Regions from separate parts of the Amphritea japonica ATCC BAA-1530 genome, predicted to be linked through region 2. Evidence: predicted binding sites of a transcription regulator. Region 2 holds the regulator's gene; each other region holds the start of a gene.
What was found. Region 2 encodes FNR, which switches genes on or off when oxygen is low (the NO sensors DNR and NnrR bind a similar motif). Its sites were predicted from a motif close to TTGATNTANATCAA; they were not measured.
Positions count from the first base shown of each region.

Region 1: AMJAP_RS14375 (bifunctional enoyl-CoA hydratase/phosphate acetyltransferase) is a predicted target of FNR. The motif match lies at 1,449-1,462, and genes of this name have one in related genera.
Region 3: AMJAP_RS12795 (ribonucleoside triphosphate reductase) is a predicted target of FNR. The motif match lies at 1,714-1,727, and genes of this name have one in related genera.
Region 4: ubiM (5-demethoxyubiquinol-8 5-hydroxylase UbiM) is a predicted target of FNR. The motif match lies at 1,328-1,341, and genes of this name have one in related genera.

Region 1 covers NZ_AP014545.1:3,108,259-3,111,435, forward strand. The annotation lists gene AMJAP_RS14370 (hypothetical protein) at 454-1,182, shown strand; gene AMJAP_RS14375 (bifunctional enoyl-CoA hydratase/phosphate acetyltransferase) at 1,522-2,463, shown strand; gene AMJAP_RS14380 (acetate/propionate family kinase) at 2,464-3,177, shown strand, end outside.
Region 2 covers NZ_AP014545.1:2,084,887-2,088,063, forward strand. The annotation lists gene hemN (oxygen-independent coproporphyrinogen III oxidase) at 1-1,206, shown strand, start outside; gene fnr (fumarate/nitrate reduction transcriptional regulator Fnr) at 1,292-2,071, shown strand; gene AMJAP_RS09700 (adenine phosphoribosyltransferase) at 2,154-2,696, shown strand; gene AMJAP_RS09705 (alpha/beta hydrolase) at 2,935-3,177, shown strand, end outside.
Region 3 covers NZ_AP014545.1:2,771,981-2,775,157, forward strand. The annotation lists gene AMJAP_RS12795 (ribonucleoside triphosphate reductase) at 1-1,626, opposite strand, end outside; gene AMJAP_RS12800 (CBS domain-containing protein) at 2,049-2,567, opposite strand; gene mobA (molybdenum cofactor guanylyltransferase MobA) at 2,852-3,177, opposite strand, start outside.
Region 4 covers NZ_AP014545.1:3,481,355-3,484,531, forward strand. The annotation lists gene ubiM (5-demethoxyubiquinol-8 5-hydroxylase UbiM) at 47-1,252, opposite strand; gene ilvY (HTH-type transcriptional activator IlvY) at 1,480-2,352, shown strand; gene AMJAP_RS16005 (DMT family transporter) at 2,388-3,177, opposite strand, start outside.

The DNA of each region.
Region 1 (3,177 bases), 1.0 Mb from region 2:
TTAAATCGATTACTGGATTACACCGCAGCGCTTCCCGGATAGCAAGTATCCGGGAACAGAACGTCGCTACGCGACTCGCTAGTGGCTAGACGTAAAACTGCGTTTTACTTGCTAGAAACAGCGAATTTAAAATATTCTGATCTTTGTTGTATTTGAGGTCTGCTTTCGACACTTAGCAGATATAAAAGCCACTTGATTTTCAGCACCCTTTAAATCATAGTCTGGCGCGTACAAGGATGTTTCGGCCACATATAGAAAGGTGCATTTTATGGATAAAAACGATATAGCCCACTTTATTTATATTTTCCTTTACCAATTAACATCATTCCTTCTGAAGGCCTATTTAGGCACTTTGAAAATGATAAATTCAATTATTATCCACCAAATTAATTGTAATCCAAAATACAATGGAGTGTGACTAATGTGGATTCCATTTAGTTTTGTATGTTTTATATGTTTTTCATTTTTTTTACTTATAAACAATTAAATACTTACTGGAAGGAGAACAATGTATACAAACCATCCATTTTACTAGGTATCAGTACTGCATTAGCAATCACAGGCTACATTCAAGCTCAACGGATCCTTTTAATCGATGAGCCAGTAGTAATAGATAACTATTTATTGCTTAGCCATGCAGCCGTAGTTGGTGGGTTATTGTTGTTATTAATAATTATCTTAACCTTTTACTTATTAGGGCGAAGCCCTAGATCTCATAGGGTTTTGTTTCAGGTCATTTTATTAGCAGGGATTGGTATTTTTCCAACTAGCTATGTTGAACTCAAGAGCATTAACCATGCCTTTGATAAAGAAGAACCTAATATCTATGAAACTTTAGTTCTCGATAGGAAAAAGTTCACTAGCAGAAAAGGCACTATCCATTACCTTTACACAGAAAACTGGAATAACTCCAATGTAAGTCAAAAAATCCGTGTGCCTTACATTATCTATAGCAAAGCCAATGTTGGAGCCAAGCTAATTTTATGTCAGAAACCAGGGGCACTTGGTTATCGTTGGCTTGATAAAATTATAGTTACGCAGGATCTGGATCAGCCCCCCCAACAAGTACTTTGCAGAACATCTTTAAATCAAGAAATTATAGAAAACCTAGATCAAAATCAGGTTAAATCCCTGCAAGCTCTTTATCGAAAGTATGACGCCAAAAAAAATGGATCAGAATAATATTGAAAAGACTCTGTTCTATGTTCGCTAATGATACAAAGCAGCTCCCCTACAACCTGCTTATCCTTAGCTTTTCTAGCAAGTCGCGTAGCGACGTTCGAGCGACTAGCCAGCGGCGAAGCCGCGATCTAGCCACTTATATATTCCGCAAGTGCGTTATATCAAATAACGACCATATCACCTTAAGAAGTCACCAGTTTAGTGAACTAACATATTGCACTGCGTCATAAGAAGTTCATACTCTTGTCATAGAGTAAATACACACGCTGATACAGCGCAATGTATGGGTGATATCGCAGTGATCCTGCGTTATCACCGATGAATACCAGGAGTAGTAAAATGATTCTTTCAGAAAAACCCCCTATCCATAATCAGCTTGAATTCTTTATTGAGGAAGCCGTTAAAGCCCGCCCTGTTCGCACCGCCGTCGTGCATCCGGTTGAGCATAACGGATTAATGGGTGCCGTAGAGGCAGCTGAACGTGGCCTGATAGAGCCCATCCTGGTAGGCCCTGAAGCAAAAATACGCGCCACGGCTGATCAATATCAGTTAAATATTGACGGCTACGAGCTGATCAACGTAGAACACAGCCATGCTGCCGCTGAGCGGGCTGTCAGTCTGATCCGGGAAGCCAGGGCAGAAACCCTGATGAAGGGCGACCTGGGTACTTCAGAGTTACTCAGTGCAGTTATCCACAAAACCCAGGGAATTCGTTCTGAGCGCCGCCAGAGCCATATCTTTGTACTGGACGTTCCAAACTACCATAAGCCATTAATGATCACCGATGCGGCGATCAATGTATCACCAGACCTGTTAGTGAAACGGGATATTCTGCAAAACTCTATCGATTTCTGCCATGCGCTGGGTATCAACGAACCTAAGGTCGCGATTCTCGCGGCAGTAGAGAAAGTGAAACCTTCGATGCAAAGTACTATTGATGCAGCGGCCCTCTGTAAAATGTCAGACCGGGGACAGATCACCGGTGCCATTTTGGATGGCCCACTGGCGTTTGATAATGCGATCTCTCTGCAGGCGGCTATCGATAAGCATATCTCTTCGCCGGTCTCCGGTGATGCCGATATCCTCTTAGCCCCCGACCTTGAATCGGCCAATATGCTGGCGAAACAGTTAATTTATCTGGCAAATGCCAAATCAGCCGGTATCGCACTGGGCGCCCGCGCCCCGATCATTCTGAATAGCCGTTCCGACGGCACGCTGGCGCGTTTAGCATCCTGTGCCCTGGCGTCACATATGGTTCTACACCCGCAGGAGAGTATGTAAATGAGTCTGATTCTTACCGTAAACGGCGGTTCATCCAGCCTTAAATGCGCACTCTTTTCCCGTCATACCGGCAATGCTGAATGTCTGTACCAATTTAAGCTGGCCAACATTCTTAATGCACCAGTAATGAAAATAGTCTCCAGCCTGGGCGAAATCCTGGAGCAGCATCAATTAGACATGGCCGAGATCGCCACCGACAATCGCCATCAGGCCTGTCTTGATCAGGTGATCCAATGGGTGCACAAACAGCTGCCGGATAGCCGTATCAGTGCCTTTGGCCACCGTGTTGTCCACGGAGGTGAAGCGTTCAGTGACCCGGTACAGATAACCGATCAGATTATGCAGCAGCTGGAAGAATTTATCCCCCTGGCCCCGCTCCACCAACCCTATAATCTGAAGCTGATCCAGGCGTGCCAACATCTGGAGCCGGCCCTCCCGCAGATCGCCTGCTTTGATACGATGTTCCATATCGGCCAGCCCAATGTGGAACGTCATTATGCTATCCCGCGTAAGTACACTGAAGCGGGTATTCATAAATACGGTTTCCACGGACTGTCCTACGAATTTATCCAGCGTTCACTAGACAACATCGGGCGCGGCGCTGAAAACGCAAAAACTATCGTGTGTCACCTGGGCGCAGGCGCCAGTATGTGTGCGGTTAACAATGGCCGATCTATTGCTTCAACAATGGGTTTTACAGCGGTAGACGGCCTG
Region 2 (3,177 bases):
CCTTTTTGTGCTCACGTTTGTTATTACTGCGCCTGTAATAAGGTAATCACACGCAACCGAAAGAAAGCACAACCCTACCTTGATACCTTGTATAAAGAGATGGCTCAGCTTTCAGAATGGTATTCCGAAGATCGCGTTGTTGAGCAGCTCCATTTTGGCGGAGGTACTCCGACCTTTATCAGTAATGATCAGATGATCCAGCTGATGCAGAAGTTGCGTGATAATTTCAAGCTTCTGGATGATGACTCCGGAGACTATTCAATTGAAATTGATCCCCGTGAAGTCGATCACGAAATGTTAAAAGTCCTGCGTGAAATCGGTTTCAATCGAGTAAGTTTTGGTGTTCAGGATGTCGAGCTTAAAGTGCAGGAAGCGGTGAACCGGGTGCAGCCCGTAGAAGAGATCGCCGATGTATTATATGAGTCTCGTCGCCTGGGGTTCCGCTCAATTAACATCGACCTTATTTATGGTCTCCCACACCAGACCCTGGATAGCTTCACGAAAACCCTTGATACCATTATCGAGCTCGACCCTGATCGCTTATCGGTATTTAACTATGCTCATATGCCAGACCGATTCAGGTCACAAAGTCATATCAAAGCTGAAGATCTGCCTAGCCCTGAGACTAAGCTGGCCATTCTAGAAACAACGATTAGCAAACTAATTGATGCAGGTTATGTATATATCGGCATGGACCACTTTGCTAAACCTGATGACGAACTGGCCCTGGCTCAACAAAGCGGGAAGTTACATCGAAATTTCCAGGGGTATACGACTCACAGTGATTGCGATCTGGTAGCCATGGGTGTGTCGTCTATTAGCCAGATTGGTGATGTTTACTATCAGAATGAACATGACATCGCCCTTTATTCTGCTGCAGTAGAATCACGTAATGATGCTATTAAGCGCGGGGTCACCCTGACACGGGATGACAGAATCCGCCGAGCAGTGATTACCCAATTAATCTGTCATTTCCAGTTACATAAAAAAGATATTGAAGATCAGTTTGAAATATCCTTTGCTGACTACTTTACTGAAGAACTGCAGGAACTGGAAAAATTCACTGGGGATGGCCTGGTTGTACTCACTGATGACAACATTGAAGTGACCCCGGCAGGACGGCTGCTGATCCGCAGAATATGCATGTCATTTGACGCGTATATTCCAAAGCAGTCGCCGACAAAGGGGTTTTCCCGCATCATTTGATACGGGAAAAGCTTCACCCGGCTCGAATTTTAGTAGATAATCTTGTGTTAGCTACGTCTATAACAACGAATACAGGACATCATTTATGGGTAACCATAAGGCATCTGAAGGGAAACTACATAGCTTGCAACAGGTCCACTGCGGTACTTGCAGCTTGAGCTCACTGTGCTTACCCGTGTCCCTCAATATGACAGAGATGGACCGGCTTGACGATATTATCGATAAAAGCCGCCCACTCAAAAAAGGTGAACACCTGTTCCACCAAGGCGAACCTTTTTCATCTGTATATGCTATCCGTGCGGGCACGATCAAAACCTATACTCTGACTAACGAGGGCGAAGAGCAGATCACCGGGTTCTACTTCCCAGGTGAACTGGTTGGAATGAGTGGTTTTGATAATGAAGAATACCCGGTATCGGCAAAAATTCTGGAAACCACCACCGTCTGCGAAATCCCCTTTGAGCGACTCGATGACCTTTCTGGACAACTTCCAGAACTGCGCCGCCAGATCCTTCGTACGATGAGCAAAGAGATTCGCGATGATCAGCAGATGATGCTGTTATTAAGTAAGAAAAACGCGGAACAGCGGGTCGCGACATTTCTGGTTAAGCTATCTAACCGTTTCAAAGCACGGGGCTATTCAGCCATTAGTTTTCGGCTTTCAATGTCCCGTAACGAAATCGGTAACTATTTGGGGCTTGCGGTCGAAACTGTTAGCCGGATCTTTACCCGGTTCCAGAAAATGGAATTGGTTCGGGTCGATGGTAAAGAGATTGAGCTAACCAATATTGATGAGATTTTCAAACTCTCGGGTGAATCACAGGAAGAAGAAACCTGTGAAGAGAAATCCTGCCCTAGCACTTAACTTCCCATCTGAAGCAAAGTAATACCCGCACTTAGCGGGTATTATTTTGTCTCCAAAGTCATTCTGTTTTAAGGTAATTCTGATGAGCTTCGATGAATGTTACATAAAGTCAGTCATGCGCACGATTCCGGATTGGCCGGAACCCGGCGTCATGTTCAGAGACATCACCCCTCTGTTTAAAGATCCAAAAGCGCTACGCATGATCTCTGATGAATTTATCCAGCGTTATATCGATACTGATATTACTCATATAGCCAGCATTGACGCCCGAGGCTTTCTCATCAGCTCTATCATGGCATATCAACTCAATATCCCATTGGTCCTGGTACGTAAGAAAGGGAAATTACCCGGTAAAACAATTCAGCGAGAATATGCATTGGAATACGGTACCGCCGCTGTAGAGATGCAGATTGACGCGGTAACTGAAGGAGATAAAGTTCTTGTGTTTGATGACCTTATCGCCACAGGGGGCACCGTCCTCGCTGCCTGCACTATTATTAAAGAGTTAGGCGCAGAGGTATACGAAACGGCAACCCTCATTGACCTGCCCGATCTTGGAGGCTCTGAAAAAATTCAGCAGTCTGGCATACCTGTCCATGCGCTGCTCGCCTACGAGGGACTCTAATCAAAGACCCTATCACCGGGGATGGCTTTACAGGTCTTCCCTGGTCTAGTATCAGCGTCCGGTACTTTTATCTTCCTGATAGCAATTGCCGTGACTGCTTCCCTGCATGATTCAACTATAAATACGCTCCTCCAATCCTCTTTCAAAAATATCTGCGACTATTATACAGTTGCATATTTCTTTAGGTTATATGAATATAACAATGATAAAAATACTATATAAGTAAGAGTAAACCGTTATGTTTAACCGGCCTGCCTATATCACCGCTCTAGTCATCTCAGTTCTGTTTTGCAGCCATTCATACGCGGAAGAGGTCAATATAAAGCATGAAAATCTTATCCTTAATGCCAATTTGCAGCGGATTGATGAACAGCCTCTTAGCGGAAGAGTTGCATTAATCACCCATGGAACACTGGCGCATAACCAGATGGAGATAATCTCCACCCTGCAAAGCTTACTCACTGATGAAGAACTTCCAAGT
Region 3 (3,177 bases), 690 kb from region 2:
CTGAGGACAGATTGAAAATGTCGGGGTAATAGTCAGATATGGCAGCGCGAAACGGCTCAGCGACTGCTTCACCAACTGCTTGCACGCACGTGCACTGGAGATCCGCTCACGCATATACAGGTGTAATACGGTGCCACCGGTATAACGGGTCTGTAGGGCATCCTGTTTCTCCAGTGCCAGAAAAGGGTCGTCTGTATAGCCCACCGGCAACTGGCTGGAATTAGTGTAATAAGGATGTTCCCGGGTGCCAGCTTGAAGAATATCCGGCCAACGCTTGCGATCCTCACGGGCAAAACGATAAGTCGTGCCTTCCGCCGGGGTCGCTTCAAGGTTATATAGATGCCCGGTCTGCTCCTGAAATTCAGTCAGCCGCATATTAATATGGTCCAGCAGTTGTAACGACTGTTCCTGTCCCTGATCACTGCTGATATCAAACGTATCCCCACTGAAGTTACGTAGCATCTCATTAATGCCATTCACCCCGATGGTGGAAAAATGGTTACGCAGAGTGCCCAGATAGCGTTTGGTATAAGGAAACAGTCCCTCATCCATCAATTGCTGTATGCGCTGACGCTTCAGCTCCAACGAGTCCCTGGCCAGCAACAGTAAGTGATCTAATTGCTCGTAGAGGCGTTCGGAATCATCCTGGCACTGATAGCCCAGCCGGGCACAGTTAATCGTCACCACACCGAGCGAACCGGTCTGCTCCGCCGAGCCAAACAGCCCGTTACCCCGCTTAAGCAGTTCTCGCAAATCAAGCTGCAAGCGACAGCACATAGAGCGCACCATACTCGGTTCAAGATCTGAGCAGATAAAGTTCTGAAAATACGGCAGACCATATTTAGCAGTCAGACGGAATAACAGGTCTGCATTCGGGCTGTCCCAGTCAAAGTCCTTTGTGATGTTGTAGGTGGGTATCGGAAAGGTGAAGACCCGGTCTTTGGCGTCCCCCGCATCCATCACTTCCAGATACGCACGGTTGATCATATCCATCTCCCGCTGCAGTTCGCCGTAGGCAAACGGCATCTCCTCACCACCAATAACCGGCACCTGCTCCTTCAGATCATCTGGACAGTGCCAGTCAAACGTCAGATTGGTAAAGGGTGTCTGGGTACCCCAGCGCGATGGCACATTCAGGTTATATATCAGCTCCTGCATCGATTGCAGCACCTGTTCATAGCTAAGGTTATCTTTACGGATATAGGGTGCCAGATAGGTATCAAAGGAACTGAATGCCTGAGCCCCGGCCCACTCATTCTGTAAAGTGCCAAAGAAGTTGACGATCTGGCCCATAGCGCTACTGAGATGCTTCGGCGGCCCACTGTCCAGGCGTCCTGGAACACCGTTCAGACCTTCATATAGCAAAGTACGCAGAGACCATCCTGCGCAATAACCAGAGAGCATATCCAGATCGTGGATGTGCAGATCACCTTCCCGGTGCGCTACGCCAATCTGCGGGGTATACACCTCGTTCAACCAGTAGTTAGCAATCACCTTGCCGGAGACATTCAGAATCAGGCCACCCAGAGAATAGCCCTGATTAGCGTTAGCGTTAACCCGCCAGTCACTACGCTCCAGGTATTCATCGATGGTACTACGTACGGCAACACTGTCATTCCTGCTCATTTATTAACCTATACAATATATAGTGCTATTTATTAAATTAAGACACAAGATGTAGTGCATTATGTATAAACAACTCCTCTCGAGACATTGATAGATATCAAGGCCATCAATTATTTTTTACGGATATCTGATAAAGGTTTTAGGCGTTTTACGATGCTATCTTTGTCCAAATGCCCCTGTACATCTCTGTTCAGGTTGATTCGACGCAGCTAATCTTCTAGGTGATTTAGCCTGAAACAGGCGGAGATGGAGCCAATACAAAGGCTTTTGTTAAACGAAGAAATATGACGATTCATACAAACTATCGGGTATCGAAAAGTAATGTTAGTACGAGGAGGAAACAGGAAAATTGATCAACAAACAGACGAAACAAAACAAGGGAGGCATAGTGACAGCCTCCTTGAAGACTAACCCTATCGTTATTATTTAGCTGACGCGTTACTTTCAGTCCGATAAAGCGTTATGCCTGATAACAGCTTCAGGATATCCAGAGTCGAAACCGCACCGCAGATCTGTTCATCCCTGGTAATAAAAATCCTGTGTACTCCTTTGCTATGCATCGTTTCTGCAAGCTCAGTGACAAGGGTTGTGTCAGGGGCCGAGATAATAGACTTAGTCATAATCTCCGCGACCAGATGGTTTTTATGCTGGCTGCCTTCAGAAAAACCCAATTCATCTGGTGAATACCCTTCAAGACTATTGTAATAGTACTGAGTAGTTGGGTTTTCATTTATGGAATGCTTAGGTTTACCGTCAAATGTGAGAATATCACTCAGGCTTACCACCCCGGAAAACTCTTTTTGTGCAGACAGTACAGGAGCACCGGTGATCTTGTGCCGATTAAAAAACTCAATTAATGCCTGGATGGACCAGTGTTCTGACACGGTTAATAAATCTTTTGACATGATATCGCTGGCGACCATTTCTGAGCGGGTATTCATAAGATTTAATCCTCTATATCAGTTTTGATTACCTATTTTTTAGGCTTGGAACTACATTTATACCTGTAAACTAAATCATGTTAGATCTCGACATTTATCATCAGCTGGCCTGAGCCATTAATACCCCGGAAACGAGGCTAAGCTAAGAAACCCAGTCAAGTGTTTTTCAGTTAATACTCCCCAGGCTGATTTTAATATCAGCAGCCTGAGAAGGAGGACACGAAGCGTTAGCTTAGCTACGAATTGTATCCGCTATTCTCAGCTATCGGGTGACTAAGGGCACGTCAGGCTCCCACAGCCAGCAGTTCGGGTGTATTCATATTCAGTAGACAATCGCCATCCCTGCTGGCATCCAGAACATAGTGTGGAAACTGCCGATACCAACGTCCCACAGCCCCCTGACCAGCGGCCAGCCACTGTTTCAATGCCGTCTGATAGCATACCGGAATGACGGCATGCAGATAATGTTCACGGTCTCCCGTTTTCAGGAAAACAATATGATCGGGGTACTGCCGGGCGCTATCCACCAATTGATCGATCACCTGTAAACTCAACAGAGGGGTATCACAGGGAAGTACCAACAAGTGACTGAAGTCTGTATCCAGTTCGG
Region 4 (3,177 bases), 1.4 Mb from region 2:
GCCAAAAGCCCTGTCGGCAGATGAGAACCCAGTATTTAAAGGTTTATTACTTAAGTCCCGGCAAAAAGAAGGGAATATCTATCCGCTTTTCCGTTAACTTGCGGGTAATTATCTGCTTTAGGGGCGCAAAATTGTTAGCGATTCGCAGCGTTGCCTTACGCGCAATCTTCGCTGCAAAGTTATCATTAGTGAATAACCCTACAACCAGATTGGTACCCATATAAAGAGGCTTGGTTACCCGCATATGCGTACTCTGATACTTTTCCAATACACTGAAAGAGCCGATTTCCCGGCCTTGTTCCAACGCCTTTTTAATCTCTTTTGTCAGCGTTTCCTGACTACGCAGCCCTAGGTTAAAGCCGTGAGCAGTCACCGGATGCATGCCCACGGCGGCATCTCCAATCACGGCAAAACGACGACTGACAAACTTGTTTGCATGCACCGCGACCAACGGATACAGGTGGCGACGACCATAGAGCTTCATACTACCCAATTGCCCCTGCAGGCGTTGTTCTATATCGGCAGCAAAAGCCTCTTCGCCCATATTAAAGATACTTTCAGCCTCAGCACTGGATACGGTGACAACTATAGAAGAAAGATTGCCAGTCATCGGCAAAATGGCCAGCGTACGTCCATAGTGGAAACATTCAAAAGCGGTTTGATTATGGGGCAGGCTGTGTTCCATACGGCACACAATCGCGGTGCGGGAAAAATCTTTCATCGAAGCCGGCACACCCATTTTACGACGAGTTTCTGAAAAGCGACTATCTGCTGACACTAGCAAATCACACTCAACCCGGTCACCATTTGAAAGAACAACCCAGGCACTATCTGCTGTACTACCCACATCCTCAACTGAAACTTCAGTCAGAAGCTCAACATTATCAATCGGTTCTACAACCTCATAATATGCTTTACGAATTTTATCATTCGGCACCAGGTAGCCCAGAGCATCCAGGTTAGCTTCAGTGTTATCGAAATTCAGCGTGTAACTCGAATCACCATCCAGCACCTTGGCAGCACAGATTGGTGATACATCCTGATCTGCCAGTTGTTGCCAGGCGCCCGAGTTTTTCATCATATCAATCGACAGATGGGTCAGGGCTATTTCCCGACCATCTTCCGGCGGCTGACGCAGAGTCTCGAGAGATGATCGCTCGACAACCAACACCTTAAGCGCAGTGTCTCCTAATGAGCGAGCAAAGCTAAGACCCGCAGGACCTGCCCCAATAATTACGATGTCATATTTCATACTGAACCCCGGACAAACTACGCCAATCAACGGATATACAAGCGCCCACGTTAACGGCTCAGCTCTTTGATTACCCTAACCCAGATCAAGCCGACCAAAGAAAAGTAAATCAGAACAAGCCAGAAGGCTCCTTAAAAAGGCAATAAAATGTATATTTTGTATTGCGAAAAACGTTATATATGCAACACTACATTTCATATTTTGCAACGGACTTATTGTATAACGCTATGGATACCCGCTCCCTGAAACTCTTCATCAGCCTGTGCGACACCCTCCACTTTGGTCGGGCTAGTGAAGCTTGCCACATCAGCCCTTCAGCCCTGACCCGGGCGATAAAACAATTGGAAGATTCCTTGGGAGTACAACTGTTTGAGCGGGATAACCGTACCGTCAGCCTGACACGCGAAGGGCAGAATTTTCAAGACTACGCCCGTGAAGCACTGATTCAGTGGGATGTTGTGCGTAATTCACTGTTAGCTGATGCTCAGGAGCTACAAGGTGAAATCAGCGTGTATTGCTCAGTCACTGCCAGCTACAGTTTTCTCTATGACATTCTCAGCGACTTCCGTCGACAACACCCTAAAATCGAGATAAAACTACACACAGGTGACCCGGAAAATGCAATTCAGCGCGTATTGGCAGGCACCGACGACATCACCATTGCAGCCCGACCAGACACGCTAAACGCAGGACTCGCATTCAAACATATCGCAACCTCACCGTTGGTATTTATCGCCCCTCAGAAAGATATACATCTGGACCCTCTCCTCACTGACACACCAGACTGGTCGCAGGTGCCCATGATTCTGTCTGAAGAAGGCGTCTCACGTAAACGCATCGACCGCTGGTTTAAGGCCCGCCAGGCAAAGCCGATAATCTATGCACAAGTCGCTGGTAATGAGGCGATCGTCAGTATGGTTAGCCTCGGATTCGGGGTGGGCGTGGTGCCTAAAATAGTTCTGGATAACAGCCCACTGGCAGACCGGGTACGAATTCTCAATATCAAGCCGGAACTCAAGGCATATGATGTTGGCCTGTTTGCTCTGAAGAAAAAGCTGCAAAGCCCACTCATTGAGGCCTTCTGGTCACAGATCCAGTAGTACAAGTACATCAAGCCCTGCGTAAGCTATTCACTTCATATTCTTTTTCCTGTCGGCTTATTGACCAGAAAGATACCCAGAGCCACTAATAGTAAAGCCCCCAGCATATCTAACGAAAGCCGTTCATCGAGAATCAACCAGGCGAGCAGTACGCCAAACAAGGGGGTAAGAAAGGTAAAACTAGCAATCTTCGAGGCAGGATAATGACTCAACAGCCAAAACCAGGCTAAATAACCAACAAACGCCATCAAAACGATTTGAAACAATAACGAGCCCACCACCAGCGGGGTCAGGTTGGTTACACCTGGTTCATTTAACAGCCATGACAACAGCGGCAAAATCACGGCCGAAACCACCAACTGATAAAGCAATACCCGGGAGGCAGACAGATGCCTTTGCGGGGATGCTTTCAGGACCACCGTCGTCGCCCCCCAGAAAAGCGCCGCCGCCAATGCCAGGCTATCGCCCAACAGAGTAGCATCACCCTCGAGAGAATCTCGAAATGCAAAAATCACTCCTGCAAAAGCCACCAACAGCCCCATAACCTGAACGCTTCGAAGGTGCTCGCCCTGAACAAAAAAATGCGCCCCCAATGCCACAACAAAGGGAGAGGTGTAGAGAAAAATTGTTGTGTGAGAAGCCGTGGTCAGGTCCAGGGCCAGATAGATTAATAAAAATTCGATCGCAAACAGCACCCCGAGCAGAACACCCCACCAAAAAGTACCATCTCGATAAAAAATTTTCTCACCACGCCACAGCATCCAGAGCATGAGCAGCAATGCCGCACCGACAGACCGCAAACCGGCCTGCAGCAAGGGGGATATT